3 regions of the Pseudomonas tensinigenes genome follow, and region 1 is predicted to be linked to each of the others. Evidence: predicted binding sites of a transcription regulator. Region 1 holds the regulator's gene; each other region holds the start of a gene.

The links. The regulator FliA, encoded in region 1, starts transcription of late flagellar genes. The targets are predictions, from matches to a motif close to CTAAAGTTTNNNNNNNNNNNGCCGNTAA.
Positions count from the first base shown of each region.
Region 2: the regulator FliA is predicted to act here: its motif matches at 3,468-3,495, upstream of HU718_RS29560 (methyl-accepting chemotaxis protein).
Region 3: the regulator FliA is predicted to act here: its motif matches at 8,396-8,423, upstream of HU718_RS24390 (flagellar protein MotY).

Region 1 covers NZ_CP077089.1:2,049,242-2,059,400, reverse strand. Annotated here, with positions in the region: gene motD (flagellar motor protein MotD) at 1-316, opposite strand, end outside; gene HU718_RS09070 (flagellar motor protein) at 329-1,069, opposite strand; gene HU718_RS09065 (protein-glutamate methylesterase/protein-glutamine glutaminase) at 1,069-2,217, opposite strand; gene HU718_RS09060 (chemotaxis protein CheA) at 2,267-4,537, opposite strand; gene HU718_RS09055 (protein phosphatase CheZ) at 4,592-5,380, opposite strand; gene HU718_RS09050 (chemotaxis response regulator CheY) at 5,399-5,770, opposite strand; gene fliA (RNA polymerase sigma factor FliA) at 5,937-6,677, opposite strand; gene fleN (flagellar synthesis regulator FleN) at 6,674-7,504, opposite strand; gene flhF (flagellar biosynthesis GTPase FlhF) at 7,621-8,961, opposite strand; gene flhA (flagellar biosynthesis protein FlhA) at 8,973-10,159, opposite strand, start outside.
Region 2 covers NZ_CP077089.1:6,610,516-6,620,674, reverse strand. Annotated here, with positions in the region: gene HU718_RS29575 (putative bifunctional diguanylate cyclase/phosphodiesterase) at 1-832, shown strand, start outside; gene HU718_RS29570 (NorM family multidrug efflux MATE transporter) at 940-2,337, opposite strand; gene HU718_RS29565 (LysR substrate-binding domain-containing protein) at 2,497-3,417, shown strand; gene HU718_RS29560 (methyl-accepting chemotaxis protein) at 3,600-5,576, shown strand; gene HU718_RS29555 (aldose 1-epimerase family protein) at 5,796-7,010, shown strand; gene HU718_RS29550 (YifB family Mg chelatase-like AAA ATPase) at 7,007-8,500, opposite strand; gene HU718_RS29545 (hypothetical protein) at 8,674-8,844, opposite strand; gene HU718_RS29540 (N-acetyltransferase) at 8,879-9,412, opposite strand.
Region 3 covers NZ_CP077089.1:5,491,061-5,501,219, forward strand. Annotated here, with positions in the region: gene rsxB (electron transport complex subunit RsxB) at 1-1,002, shown strand, start outside; gene HU718_RS24350 (RnfABCDGE type electron transport complex subunit D) at 989-1,972, shown strand; gene HU718_RS24355 (RnfABCDGE type electron transport complex subunit G) at 1,969-2,574, shown strand; gene HU718_RS24360 (Rnf-Nqr domain containing protein) at 2,571-3,152, shown strand; gene nth (endonuclease III) at 3,149-3,787, shown strand; gene HU718_RS24370 (PA3496 family putative envelope integrity protein) at 3,894-4,067, shown strand; gene HU718_RS24375 (response regulator transcription factor) at 4,157-4,783, opposite strand; gene HU718_RS24380 (hypothetical protein) at 5,224-5,940, shown strand; gene HU718_RS24385 (argininosuccinate synthase) at 6,074-7,291, opposite strand; gene HU718_RS24390 (flagellar protein MotY) at 7,421-8,329, opposite strand; gene pyrC (dihydroorotase) at 8,490-9,536, shown strand; gene rnt (ribonuclease T) at 9,533-10,159, shown strand, end outside.

The DNA of each region.
Region 1 (10,159 bases):
CATCGGCGATGCTTTTCAGCGGATCGCTGGCGCCGGCGATACCGGCGTCGATCTGCTCGGCGTCCTTGACCAGCGGCTTGGCCGGGGTCACGGTTTTCGGCCGCTCGTCACCAATCGGAATCGGCTTGAGCGCGCGGTCGGAGTCCTTGAAGACCCCGACCAGCGCTTCTGAAATCTCTTTGTACTTGCCTTCGTTGATCGACGAAATCGAGTACATGACCACGAAGAACGCGAACAGCAACGTGATGAAGTCAGCGTAGGAAACCAGCCAGCGTTCGTGGTTTACATGCTCTTCCTGGTGGCGACGACGTGCCATGAGGTTATTCCCTTAATCCATGAAGCCTTGCAGCTTCAACTCAATGGAGCGAGGGTTTTCACCTTCGGCGATCGACAAAATGCCTTCCAACAACATTTCGCGATAACGCGACTGCCGCAACGCGATTGACTTCAATTTGGCTGCCACCGGCAGCAGGATCAGGTTGGCACTGGCCACACCATAGATGGTCGCGACGAAAGCCACAGCAATGCCGCTGCCCAACTGGGTCGGATCAGCAAGATTGCCCATCACGTGGATCAGGCCCATCACCGCGCCGATGATGCCGATGGTCGGCGCGTAGCCGCCCATGCTTTCGAAGACTTTCGCGGCTTCGATGTCGCGGGCTTCCTGGGTGTAGAAATCCACTTCGAGGATGCTGCGAATCGCTTCCGGCTCGGCACCGTCGACCAACAGTTGCAGGCCTTTGCGCGAGTAGTTGTCCGGTTCGGCATCGGCCACGCCTTCCAGACCCAACAAACCTTCCTTGCGTGCGGTGAGGCTCCAGTTGACCACGCTATCAATGCCGCCGGCCAAGTCCACACGCGGCGGGAAGAAGATCCACGCCAGAATCTGCATGGCGCGTTTGAACGCGCTCATCGGCGATTGCAGCAGTGCGGCACCGATGGTGCCGCCCAGTACGATCAATGCCGCCGGGCCGTTGGCCAGCGCACCGAGGTGACCACCCTCAAGGTAGTTACCACCGATGATGGCGACGAACGCCATGATGATCCCGATAAGGCTTAGAACATCCATCAGATACACGCCTCGACAATGTGTTTGCCGATGTCGTCGAGGCTGTATACCGCGTCGGCGAGGTCGGCTTTGACGATGGCCATCGGCATGCCGTAGATCACACAACTGGCTTCATCCTGCGCCCACACGGCACTACCGCCCTGCTTGAGCAGACGCGCGCCTTCACGGCCGTCGGCGCCCATACCGGTCAGTACGACCGCCAGAACTTTGTCGCCGTAGGATTTCGCCGCCGAACCGAAGGTGATGTCCACGCACGGCTTGTAGTTCAGACGCTCGTCGCCCGGGAGGATTTTCACCGCGCCACGGCCATCGATCATCATTTGCTTGCCACCAGGAGCGAGCAACGCCAGGCCCGGACGCAGGATGTCGCCATCCTCGGCTTCCTTGACGCTGATGCGGCACAGCTTGTCGAGACGCTCGGCAAACGCCTTGGTGAACGCTGCCGGCATGTGCTGGATCAGCACGATCGGCGCCGGAAAGTTCGCTGGCAACTGAGTCAGCACGCGTTGCAGGGCAACCGGGCCGCCCGTCGACGTACCAATGGCAACCAGTTTGTAGGCTTTGCGTTTCGGTGCCGGCGACGAAGCGCTGGCAGCCGGAGCACGGCTTGGAGCAGGTGCATGCACAGGCGCGGGTGCCGGACGTGCCGGTGCGCTGGTGCTGTGGCTGCTGAAGCTGGATGGCGCCGGAGCCGGTGCAGGCGTTGGCGCTGCGGCTGGAGCCGGTGCGCTATAAGCACTGAAACGACGATTACTGCGCGAGATGCTATGCACCTTCTCGCACAGCAATTGCTTGACCTTCTCGGGATTGCGCGAGATGTCTTCGAAATTCTTCGGCAGGAAATCCACCGCGCCGGCGTCCAGCGCATCGAGGGTGACCCGGGCGCCTTCGTGGGTCAGCGAGGAGAACATCAACACCGGGGTCGGGCAGCGCTGCATGATGTGCCGCACTGCCGTGATGCCATCCATCATCGGCATCTCGTAGTCCATGGTGATCACGTCCGGCTTGAGTGCCAGCGCCTGATCGATCGCCTCTTTACCGTTGGTGGCGGTGCCGACCACCTGAATGCTCGGATCCGCTGAAAGAATTTCCGAGACGCGGCGGCGGAAAAAACCCGAATCGTCCACCACCAGGACTTTGACTGCCATAAACACTCCATTAGGTGCAGCGGGACGTTGTCGCCCCGCCGCCCCGGATTCAAATACGCCGTGCGGCGTAACGCTTGAGCATGCTTGGAACATCGAGAATCAGCGCGATGCGGCCGTCACCCGTGATGGTGGCGCCGGACATGCCCGGAGTGCCCTGCAGCATTTTGCCCAATGGCTTGATGACCACTTCTTCCTGACCGACCAGTTGATCGACGACGAAGCCGATCCGCTGGGTGCCCACCGAAAGGATCACCACGTGGCCTTCACGCTGCTCTTCGTGAGCGGCGGAGCTGACCAGCCAGCGCTTGAGGTAGAACAATGGCAGCGCCTTGTCCCGCACGATCACCACTTCCTGACCGTCGACGACGTTGGTGGTCGACAGGTCGAGGTGGAAGATTTCGTTGACGTTGACCAGCGGGAACGCAAACGCCTGATTGCCGAGCATCACCATCAGGGTTGGCATGATCGCGAGGGTCAGCGGCACCTTGATGACGATCTTCGAGCCTTGGCCCTTGGTCGAGTAGATGTTGATCGAACCGTTGAGCTGGGAAATCTTGGTCTTCACCACGTCCATGCCGACGCCACGGCCGGAGACGTCGGATATCTCGGTCTTGGTCGAGAAACCCGGGGCGAAAATCAGGTTGTAGCACTCGGTGTCGCTGAGGCGATCGGCCGCGTCCTTGTCCATCACACCGCGTTTAACCGCGATGGCGCGCAGGACGTTCGGGTCCATGCCTTTGCCGTCATCGGAAATCGACAGCAGGATATGGTCGCCCTCTTGCTCGGCCGCCAGAACAACACGACCACCACGGGCCTTGCCCGACGCTTCGCGTTCTTCCGGCGACTCGATGCCGTGGTCGACGGCGTTGCGCACCAAGTGGACCAGCGGGTCGGCCAGGGCCTCGACAAGGTTTTTGTCGAGGTCGGTTTCTTCACCCACCAGTTCCAGGTTGATCTCTTTCTTGAGCTGACGCGCGAGGTCACGAACCAGGCGCGGGAAGCGCCCGAAGACCTTCTTGATCGGCTGCATCCGCGTCTTCATGACGGCAGTCTGCAAGTCAGCCGTGACCACGTCGAGGTTCGACACGGCCTTTTGCATGGCTTCATCGCCGCTGTTCAGACCCAGGCGCACCAGACGGTTACGCACCAGCACCAGCTCGCCGACCATGTTCATGATTTCGTCGAGACGTGCAGTGTCGACGCGCACGGTGGTTTCGGCTTCGCTTGCCGGTTTTTCCGGTGGCGGTGTTGCCGGCGCACGGGCCGGAGCCGGTGCAGCAGCGGCAGCCGGTTTTGGCGCTTCGGCTTTTGGCTCAGGCTTGGCGGCAGGCTTGGGCGCTGCAGCAGCGGCCGGTGCCTTGGCGGCAGGCGTGGCGACGGTCGAAGCACTGCCAGCAGCGGCGGTGCCGACTTCGGAGAACTTGCCTTTACCGTGCAATTCGTCGAGCAGCGATTCGAACTCGTGATCGCTGATCAGATCGCTGCCGGCAGCGGCGGCCGCTGGAGCAGCCGGCGCCGGTGCCGAAGCAATCGCCGACTCCAGCGCGTCCACGGCAAAGTTGCCCTTGCCATGCAACTGATCGAGCAGGGCTTCGAATTCGTCGTCGGTGATGTCGGAGCTGTCGCCCTTGGCCGGAGCCGCAGGGGCTGCCGCCGCTGGTGCAACCGCGTCCACCGCGAACTGGCCCTTGCCGTGCAACTGATCGAGCAACGACTCGAACTCGGCATCGGTGATTTCATCGCTCGCGGCTTCAGCGGCCGTTTGCGCAGGTGCAGCAGCGGCCGGGGCCTCGGCTTCGGCCTTGACGGCGTTCAGCGAATCCAGCAGCTGTTCGAATTCGTTATCGGTGATGTCGCCCGACGCGTCGCCTTCGACGACCAGTTCTTCGATCATCTCGGCCACTGGCGAAACCGGGGCTGCGTCCGCCGATTGCGGTTCGGCCAGACGCGCCAGGGCGGCCAGCAGTTCCGGGGTGGCCGCGGTGATCGGCGCACGCTCACGAACCTCAGTGAACATGCTGTTCACCGCGTCCAGTGCTTCGAGGACAACGTCCATCAGTTCTGCATCAACGCGACGCTCACCCTTGCGCAGGATGTCGAACACGTTTTCGGCGATGTGACAGCACTCCACCAGCTCATTGAGCTGAAGGAAGCCGGCGCCCCCTTTTACAGTGTGGAAACCGCGAAAAATTGCGTTGAGCAGATCTGCGTCATCCGGGCGGCTTTCCAGCTCGACCAGTTGTTCGGACAGTTGCTCAAGAATCTCGCCGGCCTCAACCAGGAAATCCTGAAGGATCTCTTCATCGGCGCCGAAGCTCATTAATGGGGTGCTCCTACAGGTCTAAAAACCCAAAAAACCTAAAATTCCAAAACTCTAGAACCCGAGGCTGGATAACAAATCGTCCACATCGTCCTGACCGGACACAACGTCTTCTCGTTTATCGGCATGAATCTGCGGACCTTCACCCTGCGAGAGATGTTTTTGTGGATCTTTTTCTGCAAGCATCGCGGCGCGGTCATGTTCGATGCCCGCAAAGCGGTCGACCTGACTGGCCATGAGCACGAGTTTGAGCAAATTGCTTTCGACTTCGGTGACCAGTTGAGTCACACGCTTGATCACCTGACCGGTGAGGTCCTGGTAATCCTGGGCCAGCAGGATGTCGTTGAGATTGCTCGACACCGCACGGTTGTCCGTGCTGCTGCGTGACAGAAAACCGTCGACCCGGCGCGCCAGTTCACGGAACTCTTCAGCCCCGACCTCGCGACGCATGAAGCGACCCCAATCGGCACTCAAGGTCTGCGCTTCATCAGCCAGACTGTTGACCACCGGCGTGGCGCTTTCCACCAGATCCATGGTGCGGTTGGCCGCGGCTTCCGTCAGCTTGACCACATAGCCCAGGCGTTCGGTGGCGTCGGTGATTTGCGACACTTCCTCGGCCTGCGGCATGTTCGGGTCGATCTGGAAGTTGACGATCGCACTGTGCAGTTCACGTGTGAGCTTGCCCACTTCCTGATACAGGCCACGGTCACGGGTCTGATTGAGCTCATGGATCAGTTGCACAGCGTCGCCGAACCTGCCTTTTTCAAGGCTTTCGACCAGTTCGACCGCGTGTTTTTTCAGGGTCGACTCGAAATCGCCCTGTGAAGATTCGTTATGCTCCATAGCTCCCCCGCGCGTTCATCAGCCGATGCGTTCGAAAATCTTCTCGATTTTGTCTTTCAACGCCTGAGCCGTGAAAGGTTTGACTACGTAGCCGTTTACACCGGCCTGAGCGGCCTCGATGATCTGCTCGCGCTTGGCTTCTGCAGTCACCATCAGCACTGGCAGGTGCTTGAGTTTTTCATCGGCACGCACGTGGCGCAGCAGGTCGATACCGGTCATGCCCGGCATGTTCCAGTCCGTTACCAGAAAGTCGATGCTTCCGCTGTTGAGCACTGGAATGGCAGTCACGCCATCGTCAGCCTCGACGGTGTTGGTGAACCCAAGATCACGCAGCAGGTTCTTGATGATCCGCCGCATCGTTGAGAAGTCATCAACGATGAGGATTTTCATGTCTTTGTTCAATTCGACCTCCAAGCAGTCTTAAACGCGCCCAGCACCTGGACGCGCCACTTCAATCAATCGGCGCAGCACTCGAAGACTGTCTGGAGCACAACAGAGCAAGACCGGTGCCGTTCATCACCGCACCAGCCTCGTTCGCAGTGTCCCCACACTGCCTTCAGCGCGCTCGCCACTCCCCCAAACGCCCCCGCAAACGGGCCGCGCACTGGCTGTGTAACTGGCTGACCCGCGATTCACTGACGCCAAGGACTTCACCGATCTCCTTGAGGTTCAGCTCTTCGTCGTAGTACAGCGCCAACACCAGTCGCTCACGCTCCGGCAAATTGGCAATCGCGTCCGCCAGCGCCGCCTGGAAGCGTTCATCTTCCAGATCGCGTGACGGCTCCATATGAGCACTCGCGCCATCCTCGTGCAGCCCTTCGTGTTCGCCGTCCTGCAACAGGTCGTCGAAACTGAACAGGCGACTGCCCAAGGTGTCATTCAAAATCCCGTAGTAATCGTCGAGACTCAATTGGAGTTCGGCCGCAACCTCGTGATCTTTAGCATCACGGCCGGTTTTAGCTTCAATTGAGCGAATTGCGTCGCTGACCATCCGGGTATTGCGGTGAACCGAGCGTGGCGCCCAGTCCCCTTTGCGCACTTCGTCGAGCATCGCGCCGCGGATTCGTATGCCCGCGTACGTTTCGAAACTGGCGCCTTTGCTGGCGTCATATTTGGTCGAGACTTCGAGCAGGCCGATCATCCCGGCCTGGATCAGGTCTTCGACCTGCACACTCGCCGGCAAGCGTGCCAGCAAGTGATAGGCAATGCGTTTGACCAGTGGCGCGTAACGCTCGATCAACTCGTACTGCGCGTCACGTGCTGACTTCTTGTAGTAGTTCATACCGCTTGCTGTCATAGCACGGGCCCTGCCGTTTGCTGCACGAGGCGCTCGACGAAAAACTCAAGGTGGCCACGCGGGTTGGCGGGCAGCGGCCAGGTGTCGACCTTCTGCGCGATCGCCTTGAACGCCAGTGCGCACTTGGAACGCGGAAAGGCTTCGTACACCGCACGCTGCTTCTGCACCGCTTTACGCACGCTTTCGTCGTAAGGCACGGCGCCGACGTATTGTAGAGCGACGTCAAGGAAGCGATCCGTGACCTTGGTCAACTTGGCAAACAGGTTGCGCCCTTCCTGCGGGCTCTGCGCCATGTTGGCGAGGACGCGGAAGCGGTTCATGCCGTAATCGCGGTTGAGCAGTTTGATCAGCGCGTAGGCGTCGGTAATGGACGTCGGCTCGTCGCAGACCACCAGCAACACTTCCTGCGCGGCGCGTACAAAACTGACTACCGAGTCACCAATACCCGCAGCGGTGTCGATCACCAATACGTCGAGATTGTCGCCGATGTCGCTGAACGCCTGAATCAGACCGGCGTGTTGCGCCGGGCTCAGGTGCACCATGCTCTGCGTGCCGGACGCGGCCGGGACGATGCGGATGCCACCGGGGCCTTGCAACAGCACGTCGCGCAACTCGCAACGGCCTTCGATGACGTCGGCCAGCGTGCGTTTAGGGGTCAGCCCCAACAATACGTCAACGTTCGCCAGACCGAGGTCGGCGTCCAGCAGCATGACCCGACGGCCAAGCTCTGCCAGCGCCAGCGACAAGTTCACTGACACGTTAGTCTTGCCGACGCCACCTTTGCCGCCGGTCACCGCGATCACCTGTACGGGATGCATGCTGCCCATGTTATTTCTTTACCTTGTCTTGCATAGACGGAGGCCACATTACTGGCTGCGCGTTCACAACCGGAACAATGCATGGCAGACCATCGATGTAGGTACAAAAACTGTTCATGAATACCTCAGCCTACCTGCTTGGTCGGGCTGTGATAGATATCAGCGAACATGTCAGCCATGGCTTCTTCGCTGGGTTCTTCCTGCATTTGCACGCTGACGGCGCGGCTGACCAGTTGATGACGGCGCGGCAGATGCAAATCATCCGGAATCCGTGGGCCATCGGTCAGGTACGCGACCGGCAATTCATGACTGATCGCCAGGCTCAACACTTCGCCAAGGCTGGCCGTTTCATCCAGTTTAGTCAGGATGCACCCGGCTAGCCCGCAACGCTTGTAACTGTGATAAGCGGCGGTTAGAACCTGTTTCTGGCTGGTGGTTGCCAAGACCAGATAATTTTTTGAACGAATGCCACGTCCGGCCAGACTTTCCAGCTGCATGCGCAGCGCCGGATCACTGGCTTGCAGGCCGGCAGTATCGATCAATACCACGCGTTTGCGCAGCAGTGGATCCAGTGCCTGCACCAGCGATTGGCCCGGATCGACGTGAGTCACCGGCACATTGAGAATGCGGCCCAGCGTCTTCAGTTGTTCCTGAGCGCCGATGCGGAAACTGTCCATGCTCACCAGCGCGACATTCTGCGCGCCGTATTTCAGCACATAACGCGCGGCAAGCTTGGCGAGTGTAGTGGTCTTGCCCATGCCGGCCGGGCCGACCATGGCAATCACACCGCCCTCTTCCAGCGGCTCGACTTCCGGCACGGCAATCATCCGCGCCAGATGCGCAAGCAGCATGCGCCAGGCCTGACGCGGTTCTTCGATATCAGTGATCATCGCCAGCAGATCGCGCGACAACGGGCCGGACAGACCGATACGTTGCAGACGGCGATACAGGTTGGCTTGCGCCGGACGGCTGCCTTGCAGCTGATTCCAGGCCAGAGTGCCGAGCTGAACTTCCATCAGCTCGCGCAGGCTGTTCAATTCAAAACGCATCGAATCCAGTGCGCGCGGATCAACACCGCCGGAGGACTGCGCAGGCGCCGGGGCCGGACGCGCCGGGGCGGCGTAAGTCGGCTCGCTCAGCGGTTCAGCGGCAGTCAGCGGCAGGCCAGCGGTCAACGGCAGGCCGGCGAAGATCTGGCGGTTGCTATTGCCATCGGCTTCGCCACGCAGGCTCAACTCGGCCTGGGCAGTGACGATGCGCGACTGGGTCTTGCGCAGCTCGTCTTCGAGTTCCATGTTCGGAACCCGTGGCGCCAGCGCCGACAATTTGTAATCCAGTGCCGCCGTCAGCTCGACACCGCCGGCAATGCGGCGGTTACCAATGATGGCGGCATCAGCGCCCAGCTCATCACGAACCAGCTTCATGGCCTGACGCATATCGGCGGCAAAGAAACGCTTAACTTGCATAAACCACTACCTCAGCCGTTGGGCCCTACTGTCGCAACGATGGTCACTTGCTTGTTGTCCGGTATTTCCTGGTAGGCCAGCACATGCAATCCAGGGACTGCGAGGCGGCCAAAGCGCGAGAGCATCGCGCGGATCGGGCCAGCGACCAAAAGGATCACCGGCTGACCTTGCATTTCCTGACGCTGCGCCGCTTCGATGAGCGAACGCTGCAGCTTCTCGGCCATGCTTGGCTCCAGCAGAACGCCCTCTTCCGAGCCTTGTCCTGCCTTCTGCAGACTATTGAGCAATATTTGTTCCAACCTTGGTTCCAAGGTGATCACAGGCAGCTCCGACTCAGTGCCTACAATGCTTTGGACGATGGCGCGGGATACGCCGACCCGTACAGCGGCGACCAACGCGGCGGTATCTTGACTCTTCGCGGCGTTGTTGGCGATGGCTTCGGCAATGCTGCGGATATCGCGCACCGGTACGTGTTCAGCCAACAGCGCCTGCAGCACTTTGAGCAACTGCGACAACGTGACCACGCCCGGCACCAGCTCTTCAGCCAGTTTCGGCGAGCTTTTGGCCAGCAATTGCATGAGTTGCTGCACTTCTTCGTGGCCGATCAGCTCACTGGAGTGCTTGTACAGAATCTGGTTCAAGTGCGTGGCGACCACGGTGCTGGCGTCGACCACGGTGTAACCGAGCGATTGTGCCTGGGCCCGCTGGCTGATTTCGATCCACACCGCCTCCAGGCCGAAAGCCGGATCTTTGGCGTTGATACCGTTGAGCGTGCCGTAGACCTGGCCCGGGTTGATCGCCAGCTCGCGATCCGGGTAGATCTCGGCCTCGGCGAGGATCACCCCCATCAGGGTCAGGCGATAGGCGCTGGGCGCCAGATCGAGGTTGTCACGAATATGCACAGTGGGCATCAGGAAGCCCAGATCCTGCGAGAGTTTCTTGCGCACGCCCTTGATCCGCGCCAGCAATTGCCCGCCCTGATTGCGGTCCACCAGCGGGATCAGGCGATAGCCGACTTCCAGGCCGATCATGTCGATCGGCGTCACGTCATCCCAGCCCAGCTCCTTGGTTTCCATGGCACGGGCCGGCGACGGCAGCAGCTCCTGCTGACGCTTGACCTCTTCCAGCGCCACGACCTTGGCCACGTTCTGCTTCTTCCAGAACAGGTACGCGCCACCAGCGGCCAGCGCGGCCATGG
Region 2 (10,159 bases), 2.1 Mb from region 1:
CTTCAACGAACGCATCAACCGCAATGCGCGGAGCATGGCTGATCTGGAAAGCGAGCTGCGCCGGGCTTTGCGCCGCGATGAGCTGGAGCTGCATTACCAGCCCCGTCTGAACATGCAGGACGGCCAGATTGTCGGCCTCGAAGCGTTGGTACGTTGGCGTCACAGCGAGCGCGGCCTGTTGCCGCCGAGCGAGTTCGTGCCACTGGCCGAGCAGAGTGGTTTGATCGTGCCGTTGGGTTACTGGGTGATTTCCCGGGCCCTGCGCGATATGCAGGCGCTGCGCGAACGCGGATTGCCGGCGCTGCACATGGCGATCAACCTGTCGTTCCGCCAGTTTCAGGACAGTCAGTTGTTACCGACATTGAGCCGCTTGATCGCCGAACGCGGCGTCGAGGCGCAATGGCTGGAATTCGAGTTGACCGAAACCGCGGTGATGCGCCGCAGCGATCTGGTCAAGCAGACCATGGATGCGCTTGGTCGCCTCGGCGTGCGCTTTTCGCTGGATGACTTCGGCACCGGGTTTTCCTCGTTCGTGCACCTCAACAGCCTGCCGATCACCTTGCTGAAAATCGACAAGAGCTTTGTCGGTGGCATGGAGCAGCGCGAAGAGAACCGCAAACTGGTGCACGCGATGATCAATCTCGCGCACAACCTGCATCTGGAAGTGGTGGCGGAAGGGGTTGAGACGCCGGAGCAACTGGAGCTGTTGCGCGGGTTTGGCTGCGATCAGGTGCAGGGATATCTGATCAGTCGGCCGTTGCCGTTGGCGGAACTGGTTGAATATCTAACTTTCGGCTCAAGCCAGCAGCCAGCCCTCGAAATCGTCAGTTAAACGCATAACCCCTGTAGGAGTGAGCCTGCTCGCGATAGCGGTGTGTCAGAAATGATGAGTTGTCTGACACACCGCTATCGCGAGCAGGCTCACTCCTACAAGGGATCTCAGTCGGTCTGCGGGACAGTGAACTGACTTGATGACGCAGGCTCCAGCCGAATCATCCGCTTCATCTTCCATTCAAACGCCAGCGTCAAACTCACCGCCGCACACGCCAACCCCAACGCCAATCCCCACCAGACGCCCGTCGGCCCCCAGTTGAGGTGGAACGCCATCCACCACGCCGCCGGCGCACCGATCAGCCAATAGCAGGCGAGCCCGACGAGGAACGTGGTTTTCGCATCCTTGAGCCCACGAATGCAGCCCATGGCAATCGTCTGCGTGCCGTCGAACAACTCAAACCACGCCGCCACGGCCAGCAGGCTCACCGCGAGGCGGATCACCTCGGCAAACGCCGGATCGTTATGGTCGAGGAACAAGCCGACCAACTGATTCGGCAACAGCCAGAACACCATGGCAAACGCCAGCATCACCACCGCGCCGAACGCGATGCCGACCCGGCCCGACATGCGTGCATCCAGCAACTGACCGGCGCCGTAATGCTGGCCGATACGCATGGTGATCGCATACGACATACCGGCTGGCACCATGAACGCTACCGAAACGATCTGCAGGGCAATCTGGTGCGCGCCCATTTGCGTGCTGCCCATGGTGCCCATACACAGCGCTGCAAAGGCAAACAGCCCGACTTCCACCGCGTAGGTGCCGCCAATCGGCAGGCCGAGGCGCCACAGTTCCTTCAGATATTGCCGATTGGGCCGCGACAGGCCCGCGCGCAACGGATAAGCGTCGTAGGCTGGATGCCGGCGAATATGCCAAGCCAGCACCAGCGCCATGCAGTTGGCGACAATCGCTGTGACCAGCCCGATCCCCATCAACCCCAGTTTCGGCAGGCCGAACATGCCGGTAATCAGCGCGTAATTGAGCAGAAAGTTAGCCACTGTGCCGCCGAGGCTGATGACCATCACCGGTGTCGCCCGGCCAATTGCGCTGGTGAAGCCGCGCAGGGCCATGAAGCTCAGGTAGCCGGGCAGGGCGAAGGGCAGGGCGATCAGGAATTGCCCGGCAGCGTTGACGTTGGTTTCGGTCTGGCCGAACAGCAACAACACCGGTCTCAGATTCCACAGCAATAAACCGGCGCCCAGCGCCATTAGCCACGCCAGCCACAACCCTGCTTGGGTCAGGCGTGCAGCGCCCAGAATGTCGCCTGCGCCTTGGCGGATCGCCACCAGCGTGCCGACGGCTGCGATCACGCCGATGCAGAAGATCGACACGAACGAATAGCTCGCCGCGCCCAGACCGCCGCCGGCCAGTGCTTCGGGGCTGATGCGCGCCATCATCAGGGTGTCGGTCAGCACCATCAACATGTGCGCCAACTGTGAAGCAATCAACGGCCCCGACAGCCGCAGAATGGCCCAGAGTTCAGTACGCACAGGATGCTGCATGGTCATCACCACTCGATTTTCAGAGGGAACAGGAGATCGAGGATTCTCGGCGCTTGGCAGGCTTTGCACAAAGGGATAAAAAGGATGGGTGGCATGATTAAAACTCATCTTGAACACATTCTTTCACGTCGGCTGCATCCCGCTGTAGGAGCTTTCTGCATGTCTCGTCGTCTTCCTCCCTTGTATGCCCTGCGCGCATTTGAAGCGGCGGCGCGACACAGTTCGTTCACCCGGGCTGCCGAGGAACTGTCGATTACCCAAAGTGCAGTGAGTCGGCATATTCGCACCCTGGAAGATCACTTCGCCTGTCGGCTGTTTCATCGCAGCGGGCGCAATCTGCAGCTGACCGAAGCGGCGCGGTTACTGTTGCCGGGAATCCGCGAAGGGTTTGGGGCACTTGAGCGGGCCTGTAATACCTTGCGCGCCGAGGACGACATCTTGCGCATGAAGGCCCCGTCAACCCTGACCATGCGCTGGCTGTTGGCGCGGCTCAGTCGCTTCCGCCATTTGCAACCGGGCAACGAAGTGCAACTGACCAGCGCCTGGATGGATGTGGATTCGGTGGACTTCAACGATGAGCCTTTTGATTGCGCTGTGCTGTTGAGTGACGGGCATTTTCCACCGGACTGGGAGGCGAGCCTGTTATTTCCCGAAGAACTGATTCCGGTGGGTGCGCCAAACCTGCTGAATGATCAGCCATGGGATTTGGCCCGGCTGGCGTCCACCGAATTACTCCACCCGACCCCGGATCGTCGTGACTGGCGCAGTTGGCTGGAGCACATGGGGCTGTCCGATCAGGTGTCGCTCAAGGGCGGACAGGTGTTCGATACCCTCGAGTTAGGGATGATCGCCGCGGCGCGCGGTTATGGTGTGTCGATGGGCGACCTGTTGATGGTCGCCGAAGATGTGGCGCAGGGACGACTGAGCTTGCCGTGGCCGACGGCCGTCGCCAGCGGACTGAATTATTACCTGGTGTGGCCAAAAACCCGTCCGGGAGGTGAACGTTTGCGCCGCCTCAGCGACTTCCTGCAAGGCGAAGTCCGCGCCATGGAACTTCCGGCTGTAACACGCTTGAGCTGAAACGTTCGAGCCGCCACAATGGCGGCCTTGTGCCATAACCCTGCTGCTCGCTCAAGTATTCCGCTTTACCGCCGAATACGTGCATGTGGAACCGTCGTGCCGGTATCCACGATTCACCCCCACTATTAAAAATTATCCGAGCTGCGATCAAGGAGGATCGGAAAGTTCGGCCAGGAGCTGTCATGTCTCAACCTCGCGCTCGGATCGCCTCACAGTTAGGCCTCGCCCTCGCCGTGATACTGGCGATAGTCATCAGTGGCAGTACGGTGTTCGCCCTGCGTTCGCTGGATTCCGCCAACCTCGCTACCCGTGAAGAGCATCTGGCCAGTGAGGCGCGGCTGCTGGCCGACCAACTGAGCACCTTTCACGGCACGCTGCGTGAAAGCACCCAGCGCCTGAGCGGGTTGTTCGAGAAGCGCTTCAGCGCGGGTCTGAGCATTCACCCGAGTGAACCGGTGACAGTCGCCGGCACCCAGACCCCGGGCCTGCACCTGGGCAGCGAAGTGTTGAACAACAACTTCAAGGAAGTCGACGAGTTCAAGCAAATGACTGCCGGCGTCGCCACGTTGTTTGTGCGCAGCGGCGAAGACTTCGTACGGGTCAGCACCTCGCTGACCAAACAGGACGGCACTCGCGCCATCGGCACCTTGCTTGATCACGCGCACCCGGCCTACGCGAAGCTGATGGCAGGACAAAGCTACGTCGGTCGCGCCTTGTTGTTCGAGCGCTCCTACATGACCCAATACACCCCGGTGCGCGATGGCAGCGGCAAGGTGATTGCGGTGCTGTTCGTCGGTTTCGATTACACCGACGCGCAGAACGCCCAGTTCGACAACCTCAAGCGTTTCCGCATCGGTCAGACCGGCTCGCTGGCGCTGCTCGACGAGCAGAGCAAATGGCTGGTCGCGCCAGCCAGTGTGCAGGCGCTGGATCAGTCGATTCCGGTGATCACTGGTCTGGCCAAGACGCCGGGCAAAGGTCAGTTCTGGGCTGACAAATCCGAGGATTTCTACAGCGTTGCCGTACCTTTCGACGGCGGGCCGTGGTCGGTGGTGGCGAGCATGCCGAAAGCCGAAATCCGTGCAGTGACCTGGAGCGTCGGTACGCAACTGGCGATCGGCAGTCTGTTGGCGATGCTGTTGGCGGTCGGTTCGGTGGTCTGGCTGCTGCGCAGCAAACTGGCGCCACTGAGTGACCTGGTGCGTCAGGCCGAAGCTTTGGGTGCTGGCGATCTGAGCGTGCGTCTGAACGTATCGAGCAATGACGAAATCGGTCAGTTGTCCCGCGCGTTCAACCAGATGAGCCAGGCGCTGTCGACCATGGTCGAGCATATCCGCCGCTCTTCGGAAGAGGTCAACAGCCGTGCCCAGGCCCTGTCCGGTCTGTCCGGTGGTGCTTACGAAGGCATGGAGCAGCAGTCTGGCGAAATCACTAGCATGGCGGGTGCGGTGGAAGAGTTCAGCGCGACCTCGCTGAACATTGCCGACAACATGGGCGCAACCCAGCGTCTGGCACAGGAAAATGCCCAGCAAACCCAAATTGGCCGCAGCTCGATGGAAGAAGCGTCGTCCTCGCTGGAGCAAATCGCTGGCGCCCTGAACAGCACCGCAACGGTGATCAACACCCTCGGTCAGCGTTCGCAGGAAATTGGCGGCATCGTCGGTGTGATTACGTCGATTGCCGAGCAAACCAACCTTCTGGCACTTAACGCAGCAATCGAAGCTGCCCGCGCCGGCGAACAAGGTCGCGGCTTTGCCGTGGTAGCCGATGAAGTGCGCAGCCTGGCCTCGCGTACTCGTCAGGCCACCGATGAAATTTCCAGCATGATCCACAGCATCCAGCAGGAAACCGGCAACGCGATCAGCACCATGGAGCAGGGCAATGTGCTGATGCAGGAAGGCTTGTCGCGCAACGCCAATGTCGCCTCGGCGCTGGCTCGCATCGATGAGCAGAGCCGTTCGGCGGGGCAACAGTTTGCCGCGATTACCACGGCGACTCAGGAGCAGAGCAGCACCGCGACGTTGTTGAGCAGTAATTTGCAGAGCATTGCGTTGGCCAACAGTGAGCAGCGTGAGGTTGTGTCGAACCTGGCTGTTACGGCTAAAGAGCTGGAGAAACTGGCGGCGGATTTGCGTTCCGAGGTTGATCGCTTCCGTTGATACAGCCTTGATATAGCTTTCGCGAGCAAGCTCGCTCCCACAGTGTTCGGTGTGATTCACAGATTTTGTGAAGACCCGGATCCCCTGTGGGAGCGAGCCTGCTCGCGATTGCATCAATGAAGATCTTCGGCAGAACATGCGATCTGTCGATCTAATACACTTGCTGAAACGTTTCCGCAGCGCTATAAAAATGGCACAACTCCAATAAAGGCTGCTGCCATGACCCCGCTCAAACTCGCCGTCGCCCTCGGCGCTTTCACTGCTGCTTCCCACGCCATGGCTTGGGATTACGTCCTTCTCGATACCAACAAGCCCGCACAAAACTGGAGCATCACCAGTGAACAGCTCGGTGTGAAAACCGACAAACCCTTCTCCGTAAGCCTGCGTACCTTGCACGGTGGGCGGCAGGAAGGTGTCAGCATCGTTGATATCGATAACGGCACGATGAAACTCTCGGTGGTACCAACCCGAGGCATGAATGTCTTGCAAGCCTCTGTCGGCAATGTGCGCATGGGGTGGGATTCGCCGGTCAAGGACGTGGTCAACCCGGCGTTCATCGAACTCAACGGACGCGGTGGGCTGGGCTGGCTGGAAGGTTTCAACGAGCTGGTGACCCGCTGCGGGTACGAATGGGTCGGCCATCCCGGCATGGACAATGGCGAACTGCTGACCCTGCACGGCCGCGCCGCCAACATCCCGGCCAGTACCGTCATGCTGCACATCGACGAAAAGCCACCGTACGCCATCAGTCTGCGCGGCGAGCTGAAAGAGCAAGCCTTCAAGAAAGTCGACTTTTCGGTGGTCACGGAACTGGTCACCGAGCCTGGCAGCGTGCGCTTTGCACTCAACGATACGCTGACCAACAACGGCGACTATCCGAAGGAATACCAGGCGCTGTATCACAGCAACTTCAGTACGCCGTTCCTCGAGCAAGGCGCACGATTTGCCGCTCCGGTGAAACAGGTGTCGCCGTTCAACGACAAGGCCAAGGGTGATTTGCCAGACTGGCAGACCTACCGCGCACCGACCAAGGACTACGACGAAACCGTCTACAACGTCGTGCCCTATGCCGACGCCAAAGGCGAAACCCTGACTGTTCTGCATAACAAGGCCGGCAGCCTGGGTGTTTCTGTTGGCTTCAATACCCAGCAGTTGCCGGTGTTTTCCCTGTGGAAAAACACTGACACCCAAGGGCAGGGCTATGTCACGGGGCTGGAACCGGGCACCAGTTTTTCTTACAACCGCCGCTATCAGCGTCCGCTGAATCTGGTGCCGACCATCGCACCCAAGGAACACAAACAGTTCCAGATCAGCTACAGCCTGCTCGCGGACAAAGGTGCTGTGGATAAGGCCTTGAAGCGTGTGACCGAGATTCAGGCGGGGCGCGAGACCGAAGTGCGGCAGACGCCGTTGGTGGATCTGACCGAGCATTAAGGTGTCGCCGGCCGATATTGCAGCGCCTCGGCCAAGTGTTCGCGTTTGATTGCATCGACTTGCTCAAGGTCTGCCAGAGTGCGGGCGACCTTGAGTAGCCGGTGTGCTGAGCGCAGCGATAACGTCAGCCGTTCACAGGCTGATTCCAGCCATTTCTCATCGACTGTGGATAACTTGCAGTGTTTTTTCAGTCCTGGCAGATCGAGAAACGCGTTGGCGCAGCCTTGACGCTTTTGCTGTCGTTCGCGAGCCTCGGCTACCAGTGCTGCGGCGCTGGCGCTGTCCTCGCCGGGTTTAATTGCCGGATTCAACGCCGTCGCCTCCCGCGCCACCGTCAGGTGCAGATCAATCCGATCCAGCAACGGCCCCGATAGCTTGTTGCGATAGCGCTGCACCATGTCCGGTGTGCACGAGCACTTGCCGCTGGGCTCACCAAGATATCCACAGGGGCAGGGGTTCATTGCTGCCACAAGCTGGAATCGCGCCGGAAAGCGCACGCGATCCTTGGCCCGGGCGATGACGATATGTCCTGACTCCAAAGGCTCGCGTAAAACCTCCAATACCTTGCGATCAAACTCCGGCAGCTCATCGAGAAACAGCACGCCATGGTGGGCGAGGGTAATCTCACCAGGTTGCGGTTTCGAACTGCCACCCACCAGCGCTGGCCCGGATGCCGAGTGGTGCGGTTGACGAAAGGGACGCTGCGGCCAATGGGTCAGCGGCGCGCCACTGGCGACCGACTGAATCGCCGCCACCTCTAGCGCTTCACTCTCGGCCAGCGGCGGCAACAGCCCCGGCAGGCGACTCGCCAACAATGTCTTACCCGTCCCAGGCGGCCCGCTGAACAGCAAGTTATGGGCGCCCGCAGCAGCAATCAGCAGCGCTCGTTTCGCCGCCACTTGCCCCTGCACTTCATTCAAGTCGGGATAAGGCTTGCTGGCATGCATCAACCCGTCTGATACATAGGGCTCAACCGGCGTATGCCCATTGAAATGCGCCACCGCCTCCAGCAAATGATCCACCGCAAACACCTTCAACCCCGAAGCCAGGCACGCCTCCTCGGCATTCGCCCGCGGCACCACCAGCGCACGACCCGCCTTGCGCGCCGCAAGTGCTGCCGGCAACACGCCACGCACCGCTCGTACGGCGCCGGACAACGCCAACTCACCCAGACATTCCACATCATCCAGCGTCAGACACGGCACTTGCACACTCGCCGACAGAATCCCCAAGGCAATCGCCAGATCAAACCGCCCGCCATCCTTTGGCAGATCCGCCGGCGCCAGATTCAAAGTGATCCGCCGCGCCGGAAACTGCAGCCCGGAATTGATGATCGCGCTGCGCACCCGATCCTTGCTCTCCTTCACCGCCGCCTCGGGCAGGCCGACCATGGTCAGCGACGGCAGACCGTTGGCCAGATGGACTTCGACGGTGACAGCGGGGGCTTCCACGCCTATCTGGGCGCGACTGTGGACGATGGAGAGGGACATGGTCGTTCCTTGAGCTGAATCGGGGAGCCGCTTCCTGCGGGTTTTTTGAAGGGTAGTCGGGGGAGGGGATGTTGGTAGGTGGGTTCTATGAGCGAATTTTCACCGGATGTTGCAGGAGACAATAACCTGCAGGTATAAAAAAAACGCCTGTTAGGCGGTCATTTTTGCGGTACTCAGGTTCCACCACCGGCGAGCCAACCGTCGGGCTCCATTTCCTTGCCATAGGTCGCGGCCACTTTCAAAAAATGTCGCTGACTGGCTGAAACTCTGTCCGGCAAACCGAGTGCCTCGGTACCCGGTTTGGACACCCGTGCCGGTTGGGTTTTCTGCTTCTTCTGCTTCATAAACACCTCACGTGCCGGGATGCTTGATTCGATCTTATTGGTCGTCCAATGGAAAGACAAGGCGACCGGTTGTATCAAAATAAAATCCCAGCGTTTGATAGTAAGGAATGGCGCCTGAGTCTGGCTCTTGTACTTCGATTTGCGTGCACCCCAGCTTCCGGGCGTAGAACTCTGTTGTCAGCAATGCCATCGGCGCGATCCAGCCCCGCAAGGTATTCGTCTTGCATGTGTGTCCCTGTAAAACGATTTTCACGCAGATCGTGCTTCTTCGCGGCGTTGCGTAGCACAGTCCGCACAGTTCTTCTTCGTACCAAAACGCCAAGTCCAGCCCTTTTGCATCTTTGGTCTTCCAGTCCAAAACAGCGTCCCAGGGATACCCAACGGGGCCGGTCCACTGGTGGAATGCGTTGATTGCTACTGGAGTAATCGGATCGATCCTGAGTGATAGGGTATCAACTCCAGCTGCCAGGGCTTCTGGGTCCATGGACATTGTTTGATGTGCAAGTTTGCGCGATTCAGATTTGAGTGTCTGATTTCGAAGCTCGGTACCTTTGCCTTTTCTTCGCATCGTCTTGTTCTGTCGGGATCAATATGCAGACGATATCGAAGGCATTGATGCTTACGTAATCAGACGTAGGGGACGGTCCTCGTAGGACTGTGCTTGCGTTAGTGAAGGACGTTGGAGATGGCAGTTCAGGGTGTGAGAGGGCGGAGAGGCAATACTTTATACCGGCATGGATGAGGGTTTTGCGCTGCTCTCGATCGTAAATGAGCTTTGACTCCTGAGCGGTACTGAAGGATCCTCACGCTCGAGGACTGCAACTGCGCATTCGTCGGGACTGGGCACCAGCAAAGCTCCCCCGCATTTTTGGCAGCAGAGAAAGCTGGTTTCTCTGAAGTAGTGACGACGGGCTAGCCTGTCGGATTCTGAACCCAAGGCCGTAAAGCCAGGAGCTAAAGAATCGCTGCGACTATTCCTCCGAACAAAAAAAGGCGTCCTATGGACGCCTTTTTTATTTTTCACTCAGGACCTTCTACCGGCCAGCGCGCCGCTGGGCTCAAGCGCTGGCCCACATGTAACAGCAACTTCAATAAATCGCCGTTGGTTGGCTGACATATTCCCAGCCAAACGGAGTGCTTCGAGGTGCAAATCAACAATTTGAAATAGCTTTTCTTTCCTCTTCTTATCTTTCACAGATACCTCCATCTTGACGGGCATATTTCGTTTGCCAATGTAATGACATGCGTAAGGGCTGCGTAACTGGGTGCAGACGCTGATGTTTGTAGGGCCATGCCCTAATAGTTGTAGGACGCC
Region 3 (10,159 bases), 3.2 Mb from region 1:
CCGCCGCAGGTTGCCTATATCCGCGAAGCCGAATGCATCGGCTGCACCAAATGCATTCAGGCCTGTCCGATCGATGCCATCGTCGGCGCGGCAAAATTGATGCACACCGTGATCATCGATGAATGCACCGGCTGCGACCTGTGCGTCGCCCCATGCCCGGTGGATTGCATTGAAATGCACCCGCTGCCGCTCGGCACGCTGCCGGTGGTGGGAGGTCTGGCCTTCAATCTCGACGAGCAACGCGCTCGCGCAGTTAAACGTGATCACGCACGTCAACGCTTTGAGCGACGTAATGACCGTCTTCAACGCGAAGAACAACAGAAACAGGCTGAGCGTGAAGCCCGAGCGAAACGGGCGGCGCAACCTGAAGTGTCCGCAACCGACCCGGTGCAGGCGGCGCTGGAACGGGTGCGTGCGCAAAAAGCGGCGACCGCAGATGCGGCGTTGAAGAAAGCCAAGATCGATGTGGCCATGAGCCGTGCACAATTGCACAAGTCGTTGAAAGCTTTTGGCCATCCGCCGACGTTCGAGCAACAGTCGCAACTGATCGTGCTGCAGCAGCAGTTCGAGGTCGCGGAACACGCTTTGGCAAAACTCGAAACCAGCGCCCCGCCGGCCCCGATCGTCACGGCGCCGGCGAAAGATGCTGATTTGAAACGGGCGAAGATCCAACTGGCCATGCGCCGCGCCGAACTGAAAAAAGCGCAGACCGCCGAAGCCGCGCCGGAGCAGATCGCTACCCTGGAACAGGCTTTGCGCGATGCCGAGCAGGCTTTGCATGATGCTGAAGCGGCCAGCGAGCAGCCTTTGCCTGACCTGGTGCGAGTAGAAAAACGCCCTATCGACAGCCACCTTCGCCAGTTGAAAACCGAATTGGCCTACGCTCGCGCTAATCTGAACAAACTCGAACGCCGCGCCGACACCCCGGCCGAAACTCTCGACAAGGCCCGCGCCCGCCTGCAAGACGCCGAGCGCCAGGTGCAAGACCATGCCGCCCCTTGAGGCCCCGGACGATCGCCTGCAACAGGCGATGAAGCTGGTACTGCTGGCGACGTTGCCGGGGCTGCTGGCGCTGTTCTGGTTTTACGGTTGGGGCTTGTTGATCAATCTGATCCTGTCCGCCAGCACTGCGTTGGTGGTCGAGGCCGGTATTACCCGCCTGCGCCGGCAACCGTTGCGGCCCACCCTGAGCGACGGCAGCGCGCTGGTCAGTGCAACGCTGCTTGCCGCAGCCTTGCCGCCATATTGCCCTTGGTGGCTGACAGTGGTCGCGATCGCTTCGGGCCTGCTGTTTGGCAAACACCTGTACGGCGGCGTAGGCAAAAACCCGTTCAATCCGGCCATGCTCGGTTTTGCCCTGGCGATCGTGATGTTCTCGCAGCCGATGACGCAGTGGCCTGTCCACGGTATGAGTCTGCTCGACGCCGTCCAGCAGGTATTCAACCCACGGCAGGCGCCGGATGCCTGGGTTCAGGCCACGGCGCTGGACACCTTGCGCATCAACAAAAGCCTGACCATCGATGAACTCTTCGCCGCCAACCCGGCCTTCGGGCAATTCGGCGGACATGGCGTGGAATGGGTGAATCTGGCGTTTCTGGTTGGCGGGCTGTTTTTGCTGCAACGGCGAGTGTTCGGCTGGCACGCGCCGGTCGGTATGCTCGCCAGCCTGTTTCTGGTCAGTCTGCTGTGCTGGAATGGCTCAGGCTCCGACTCTCACGGCTCGCCAGTGTTCCACCTGCTGAGCGGCGCAACCATGCTCGGCGCATTTTTCATCATTACTGAACCGGTGTCCGGCGCCAAAAGCGCGCTCGCCCGCCTGCTTTTCGGTGTTGGCGTCGGGTTGCTGACTTATCTGATTCGTACGTGGGGTGGTTACCCGGACGGTGTTGCGTTTGCCGTATTGCTGATGAATCTCTGCGTACCGGCACTGGAACGCTTTGCCGTAAGCCGACAGGCACGGACGACGCCATGAACCGATTGACGAGTGCACTCACCCTGCTGCTGTTGACCATTGTCGGCGCCGGTACGACGTATCTGGTGCAACGCAGCAATGCCCCGCAGATTGCCGCCGAGCAACGCCTGATCGACAGCCACAAACTGCTCGATGTGCTCGCAATCAATAGTTACGACAATCAACCGCTGGAGCAGCCGCTGGCATTGGCGGATATTGTCTTGCCCCATAGCACGCTGACCGGCGGCTATCGCGCGACCCAGGCTGGGCGACCGGTAGCTGTGTTGTTGCGTAGCCAGTCCCAAGGTTATGCGGGCACTATCGAGTTACTGATCGCCATTGATGCCCAGGGAAAACTGCTGGGTGTGAAGTCCCTCAAGCAAAATGAAACTCCAGCGCTCGGCGGGCATTTGGGTGACTGGCCGAATGCCTGGCTTGGGACATTCACCGGCAAATCCAGTGATGAGCCGACGGATACCGGTTGGGCTTTGAAAAAGGATCAAGGCCAATTTGATCAGATAGCCGGGGCGACGATTACGTCCCGCGCGGCGATCAACGCGATCCATGACGCGTTGCGCTACTTCGATGCCCATCGAACGGTGCTGCTGGGGAGCGAACCATGAAGCGGATGGCAAAGCTGTCGAACTCATTGACGCTGGTAATCCTGCTGGGCACAACCAGCTCACTGGCGGGCGCGCTGGTAGCCGCTTTGATGTTCATCACTGTGGCCGGTGCATACGGCTTTTGTATGGCACCTTTGCGATGGCGTACGTCGGGGGCAAGGACATTGCTGGCGAGTTTGTTGCTCGCGGCTACGTTGACCAGTTGTGCGGAGATCTTCGCGCGACGCTGGTTCCTGCCATGGCACCATGCGTTTGGTCTTTACGCTGGCCTGATCGGGCTGCAGTGCGTGGTGCTGGAGCACCATGGATTTTTCCGCCAGACACTGACCGAGCGCCTCAGACTCAGCGCCGGATTTGGCGTTTTGATGCTGATACTTGCCGGGTTACGAGAGCTCGCGGGCCGCGGAACCCTCGGTCAGGGCCTGTTCGAACACTGGCAAGGTCTGGTCTTATTCAGTGCCGGGTTGCATTTGGCAACCGTGGTTCCCGGCGCTTTGATTTCGTTGGGGCTGCTGCTCGCAGCTCGTCAGGCGTGGACCGGCTCGAACTCTATTTTCAAGGAAACGCATCGCCCATGAATGCCGCAAAACGTCTTGAGATTTTTCGTCGACTGCATGAGGACAACCCCGAGCCGAAAACCGAACTGGCCTATACCTCGCCGTTCGAATTGCTGATTGCGGTAATTCTTTCAGCGCAATCGACCGACGTCGGTGTCAACAAAGCGACAGCGAAGCTGTTTCCGGTTGCCAACACGCCTTCAGCGATCCATGCACTGGGCGTCGAAGGGCTGTCCGAATACATCAAGACCATCGGCCTCTACAACAGCAAGGCCAAGAACGTCATCGAGACCTGCCGCTTGCTGGTCGAACGCCACGGCGGTGCAGTACCACAAACGCGTGAAGAGCTCGAAGCCTTGCCCGGCGTCGGTCGAAAAACTGCCAATGTGGTACTCAATACAGCTTTTCGCCAGTTGACCATGGCCGTCGATACGCACATCTTCCGCGTCAGCAACCGGACCGGCATCGCTCCCGGCAAGAACGTTGTCGAAGTGGAAAACAAGCTGATGAAGTTTGTACCCAGGCAATTCTTGCTCGACTCCCATCACTGGCTGATTCTCCACGGGCGCTATGTGTGTCTGGCCCGCAAGCCGCGGTGCGGTAGCTGCCGAATTGAAGACTTGTGCGAGTACAAACACAAAACATCGGACGATTGACCGGCTATTGGAATTATTGAATGGTCGATTGAAAAAATCTTTTTTACCCGACGCGGGAATGTCGATATAAGGAGCGCCAAAGGCAGTCTTAGTGTGGGAGTGATTTATGAGTACTGACAAAGAGGAACTGGAACTGGATGACGACACCACGGAGGCAGGTGACACTGAACCGGCGGTTGAAGTTGCCAAGACCAATCTGAGCAAGCGCCGCACTATCGACAACCTGCTTGAGGAGCGCCGACTGCGAAAGCAATTGGCCGAGTACGATTTTGATCTGTGAAACTTGAAAGCCTCCCGAACCGGAGGCTTTTTACTTTCTGCGACTCACTGAATTCGATCGGCCCATGACCCCGTCAGCGACTGAAAGATTCAGACGAGCCCATTGCGCTGCGCCAACTCGATCAGATCTACCAGCGAGCGCGCATTGAGTTTCAGCAACAAGCGGGTCTTGTAAGTGCTCACGGTCTTGTTGCTCAGGAACATGCCATCGGCGATTTCCTTGTTCGTCTTGCCCCGCGCCAACTGCTGCAACACCATCATTTCGCGACCGGAAAGGCGATCCACCATATCGGCTTCACTGGCATTACCCAAACTGGTCCGCACTGTGTGGAGTGCCTGATTGGGAAAGTAACTGTATCCGGACAAAACCGCCTTGATCGCACTCAACAACTCGGTGAGATCCTGCTGTTTACAGACATAACCCGCCGCCCCTGATTGCATGCAGCGCATCGAAAAGTGCCCAGGGGCTTGCGAAGTCAACACCAGCACTTTAATAGGCATGGTTGTCGAAGTCAGGCGAGCAATAACCTCAAGCCCATCAAGTTTCGGTATTCCAATATCCAGAATGACTATATCCGGCATTTGCTCGCGAGCAAGTTGTAATGCATCTACACCATTATCAGTTTCTGCAATGACTTCGTAGCCATGACGTTCCATCAGCATACGTACCGCGAGACGAATGACGGGGTGGTCATCCACGATCAGCACTTTATTCATGGGCAAGTCCAGTTTCGCTGTTCGAGTTTTTAGAACACGCACAATAGCCCAGTCACTTGCCCCTTAGTATGCCAAGCCTTTCACGGACTCGCATCGCAAGACATCCCCTACAGTGATTGAGGATTATTCCTACAAAAAATCATTGCCCTCCTAAATATCCGACGACATACCGCTCTAGATACTGCGCAACCCGTCCGTTGCTGATTTGTAACCGCGTGCGCCTGCAAAGGCCGAAAAGCCTGCCAGAGCCTACGGTCACTGCATTACAAGCGTACGAACCGGATCAATACCCGTCCCGCTAGTTAATAAACACTGAAACAAGATATTTACGGCCTTACAAAAACTTTTTGCTATAAATACAAACTCCAATCAACCACCTTACTAACAACCAAACAAAACGACGCCATCAAATGAGAAAACCAAAACAAAAGAACAAGACCATGTTAAGGATAAAAAACAAGATCAACAACCCAATGACAGTCATCGCAATATTCGCTGGACTCTCCGAGGCCTCGGCCGCTATTTCTCTACCCTTCCTCAATAATGAGGACCGGGCCGTATACGTGTGGTTCTTGATCAGTTTTCCGTTTTACTTGTTATTTCTTTTTTTTATAACGCTTAATTTCAACTACCGCTCCCTCTATTCGCCTTCCGACTTCGGCAAAGACGAGAGCTTTTTAAAAGCAATGGACAGTAATGATCATGACAACAAACGAAATACGTTAACGCAGGAACCAGGCACACTCGATACGTTTGAAATATCAAGCCACATCGTGCCCTGCGAGAGCGCGGCTGCACTGTGCAAGGATTCGTGCAAAATCCATAACGTCCCCGACCCTCCGCCACGCGTCGATACGAATCAAAACCTTACCGTTCAACACAATATTCGCTTACCCGCATCCATCAGCAACCTTCATATTGTTGATGCACGCAATATTGAGGCGTCGAGAGAGTTCGCCACGATTCTGGAAAAAATCCGAAATTCCGATAAAAATACCGACCGGGTCATCGTGTTTCTTTCCAATCATGTGTCAGATGCTTCACTGACTAAAAATGCACTCCTGCAGATCAAGCACGCAAAGAAAGGTTCGAGCACAACACTTTGCATTGTTTACAACCTGTGCTCACAAGCGGTGACGCTGCTGGGTCGCAATTGAACAGTCTGTCCTCGCCGCACATGCAGCCAGGCACTGGCATCACTCGACAACAAACTGACAACGAACTTAAAAAAAGGGCGGCCTTGTCTCGAAGACAAGGCCGCCCTTTCATTGCGCCTCAGCCTGAAAAATCTCAGAACAGCTTGCGGCCCTTGTTGGCAGCAATGCGCATGCGCAGCGCGTTGAGCTTGATGAAGCCCGCCGCGTCGGCCTGGTTGTAAGCACCGCCGTCTTCTTCGAAGGTCGCGATGTTGGAATCGAACAGCGAATCGTCGGACTTGCGGCCAGTGACGATCACGTTGCCTTTGTACAACTTCAGGCGCACAACGCCGTTCACGTTGACCTGCGAAGCGTCGATCATCTGCTGCAGCATCAGACGCTCTGGGCTCCACCAGTAACCGGTGTAGATCAGGCTGGCGTATTTCGGCATCAACTCGTCTTTGAGGTGAGCGACTTCGCGGTCCAGGGTGATCGATTCGATGGCGCGGTGAGCGCGCAGCATGATGGTGCCGCCCGGGGTTTCATAGCAACCACGGGACTTCATGCCGACGTAACGGTTCTCGACGATGTCGAGACGGCCGATACCGTGAGCACCACCGATCTTGTTCAGCGTCGCCAGCACGGTGGCCGGAGTCATCTCGACGCCGTCCAGTGCAACGATGTCGCCGTTGCGGTAGGTCAGTTCCAGGTATTGCGCTTTATCAGGAGCGTTCTCCGGGGAGACGGTCCATTTCCACATGTCTTCTTCGTGCTCGGTCCAGGTATCTTCCAGCACGCCGCCTTCATAGGAGATGTGCAGCAGGTTGGCGTCCATCGAGTACGGGGACTTCTTCTTGCCGTGACGCTCGATCGGGATCGCGTGCTTCTCGGCGTAGTCCATCAGCTTCTCGCGGGACAGCAGGTCCCACTCACGCCATGGCGCAATGACTTTCACGCCAGGCTTGAGTGCGTAGGCACCCAGTTCGAAGCGCACCTGGTCGTTGCCCTTGCCGGTGGCGCCATGGGAAATGGCGTCAGCGCCGGTTTCGTTGGCGATTTCGATCAGACGTTTGGCGATCAGCGGACGTGCGATGGAAGTACCCAGCAGGTACTCGCCTTCGTAAACGGTGTTGGCGCGGAACATCGGGAACACGAAATCACGCACGAACTCTTCGCGCAGATCGTCGATGTAGATTTCTTTGACGCCCATGGCCTGAGCCTTGGCGCGGGCCGGCTCGACCTCTTCGCCTTGACCGAGATCAGCGGTGAAGGTCACCACTTCACAGTTATAAGTATCCTGCAGCCACTTGAGGATCACCGAAGTGTCCAGGCCGCCGGAATACGCCAGAACGACCTTGTTTACGTCCGCCATGCCATCACTCCACGGGGTTCTACGGAAAGCCGAGGAGTCTACCGCTCAAACGCGATAATTTACAGAGGCGCGACAGCTTAAGACGACAAAGCGACAGAATCTGTCGACAGCGCGACGATGACCGGCAGGTCAGGAAGTCGCTGCGGTGCTGGCTGGGGTGCTCGCCTGAGGCGCTGGAGCGGTGGTTGGCGCCACGCGTGCAAGCTTCACCGCAACCCGACGGTTCTTCGCCCGGTTGGCCGCATTGGTGTTCGGAACCAATGGGTATTGTTCACCGTGGAAACGTACTGTGATCTGCGATTCGGCGATGCCATTGGCCTTGAAGAAGTCGACCACTGCCAGCGCTCGGCGGCGCGACAGTTCGCGGTTGGTCAGACGATTACCGCTGTTGTCGGAATGGCCATCGAGTTCGATGTGATTGACCGTCGGATCGGCTTTCATGAATTCGAGCATCACTTGCAGCTTGGCCTTGGCGGCGACGTCGAGATCAACACCCTCGCCGGGGAAGCCGATCTGCGATTGCTTGATCTGGTCGAAATTCTGCGGCAGCAACTTCGCTACACAGGTCTGATAGTCGTTAAACGCCTTGCTGAATTTCACCGGCAATAAACGCACTTCCGAGACACGCCCATCGCCAGACGCGCGACGTACAACCGGGCTGCGACCGTCCAGCAGACCGCTGATCAGACCACCGGCCTGGGATTGCGAACTGCTGAACAGCACGTTGCCACTGCCGAGCCGGACGTTGCCCAGATTGATGTCACCACGACCCGGCTGCCACGGTGCCGCCGCCGCCAGCAACGTCGCCGAACCACCGCCAAGCATGGCGTTGTAGGCATTCAGACGGAAGATCGCCTGTTCGCCGGCCTTGCGCACGAACTCACCCGAGCCGAAATCGGTGATCGGTTGGGTCAGACGACATTCGAACTTGTCGCCGGCGACCGTCCACTCAATGTTCTCCAGACGGGTCTGGTACGTGAGCGCCATGGCCGGAAGGCTGGCAAACACACTGAGCAAGGCTAAATAACGCTGGCGCACGGGAGGCTCCATTGGCTTCTGAAACACAAAGACCGATTCACACTATGTTTACGGCATACCTACGGGATATCGGAAGGTTCCCGCAAAACTTGATAGCGAGTGCCTGCAAGAGTCTTTTCCGGTAGCATTCGCCTCAGTTTGACCCGCCTGGAAGCCCCTCATGTCCGACCGCCTGACCCTGCTGCGTCCCGACGACTGGCACATTCATCTTCGCGATGGTGCCGTGTTGACCAATACCGTTGCCGATGTTGCGCGCACTTTTGGTCGCGCCATCATCATGCCCAACCTGGTACCCCCGGTGCGCAACGCCGCTGAAGCCGACGGCTATCGCCAGCGGATTCTCGCTGCCCGCCCGGCCGGCAGTCGCTTTGAGCCGCTGATGGTGCTGTACCTCACCGACCGCACCCAGCCCGAAGAAATTCGTGAAGCCAAGGCCAGTGGTTTTGTCTACGCCGCCAAGCTGTACCCGGCCGGCGCGACCACCAACTCCGATTCCGGCGTGACCAGCATCGACAAGATTCTGCCGGCAATCGAAGCCATGGCCGAAGTCGGCATGCCGCTGTTGATCCACGGTGAAGTCACCCGTGGCGACGTCGACGTGTTCGACCGCGAAAAGATTTTCATCGATGAGCACATGCGTCGTGTCGTCGAGCGCTTCCCGACGCTGAAAGTGGTGTTCGAACACATCACCACCGGCGACGCCGTGCAGTTCGTCAACGAAGCTTCGGCCAACGTTGCCGCGACCATCACCGCGCATCACCTGCTCTACAACCGCAATCACATGCTGGTTGGCGGGATTCGGCCGCACTTCTATTGCCTGCCGATCCTCAAGCGCAATACGCACCAGGAAGCCCTGCTCGACGCCGCTACCAGTGGCAGCGCGAAGTTCTTCCTCGGCACCGATTCGGCGCCGCACGCCCAGCACGCCAAGGAAGCCGCTTGCGGTTGCGCCGGCTGCTACACCGCGTACGCCGCCATCGAGATGTACGCCGAAGCCTTCGAACAGCGTAACGCGCTGGACAAACTCGAAGCCTTCGCCAGCCTCAACGGCCCGCGTTTCTACGGCCTGCCGGCGAACACCGATCGCATCACCCTGGTTCGTGAAGAATGGACTGCCCCGACCAGCCTGCCGTTTGGCGAGCTGACCGTTATCCCGCTGCGCGCCGGTGAAAAACTGCGCTGGCGCCTGCTGGAGGAACACGCGTGAGTGAAGACCATTTCGACGACGAACTGGACGGTCAAAGTGGTGGTGGCGGTTCCCGTCACCCGATGGCAGCACGCTTTCGCGGCTATCTGCCGGTAGTCGTCGACGTAGAAACCGGTGGTTTCAACTCGGCCACCGATGCGTTGCTGGAGATTGCTGCGACCACCATCGCCATGGATGAAAAGGGCTTTGTTTACCCCGATCACACCTACTTCTTCCGCGTTGAGCCGTTCGAAGGCGCCAACGTTGAAGCGGCAGCGCTGGAGTTCACCGGGATCAAGCTCGATCATCCACTGCGCATGGCGGTCAGCGAAGAAACCGCGCTGACTGACATTTTCCGAGGTATCCGCAAGGCGCTGAAGGCCAATGGCTGCAAGCGCGCGATTCTGGTCGGTCACAACAGCAGCTTCGACCTCGGCTTCCTCAACGCCGCAGTTGCGCGACTGGACATGAAGCGCAACCCGTTCCACCCGTTCTCCAGCTTCGACACCGCGACGCTGGCGGGTCTGGCCTACGGTCAAACCGTGCTGGCTAAAGCCTGCCAGGCTGCCGACATCGATTTCGACGGCCGTGAGGCGCACTCGGCGCGTTACGACACCGAGAAAACCGCAGAGCTGTTCTGCGGC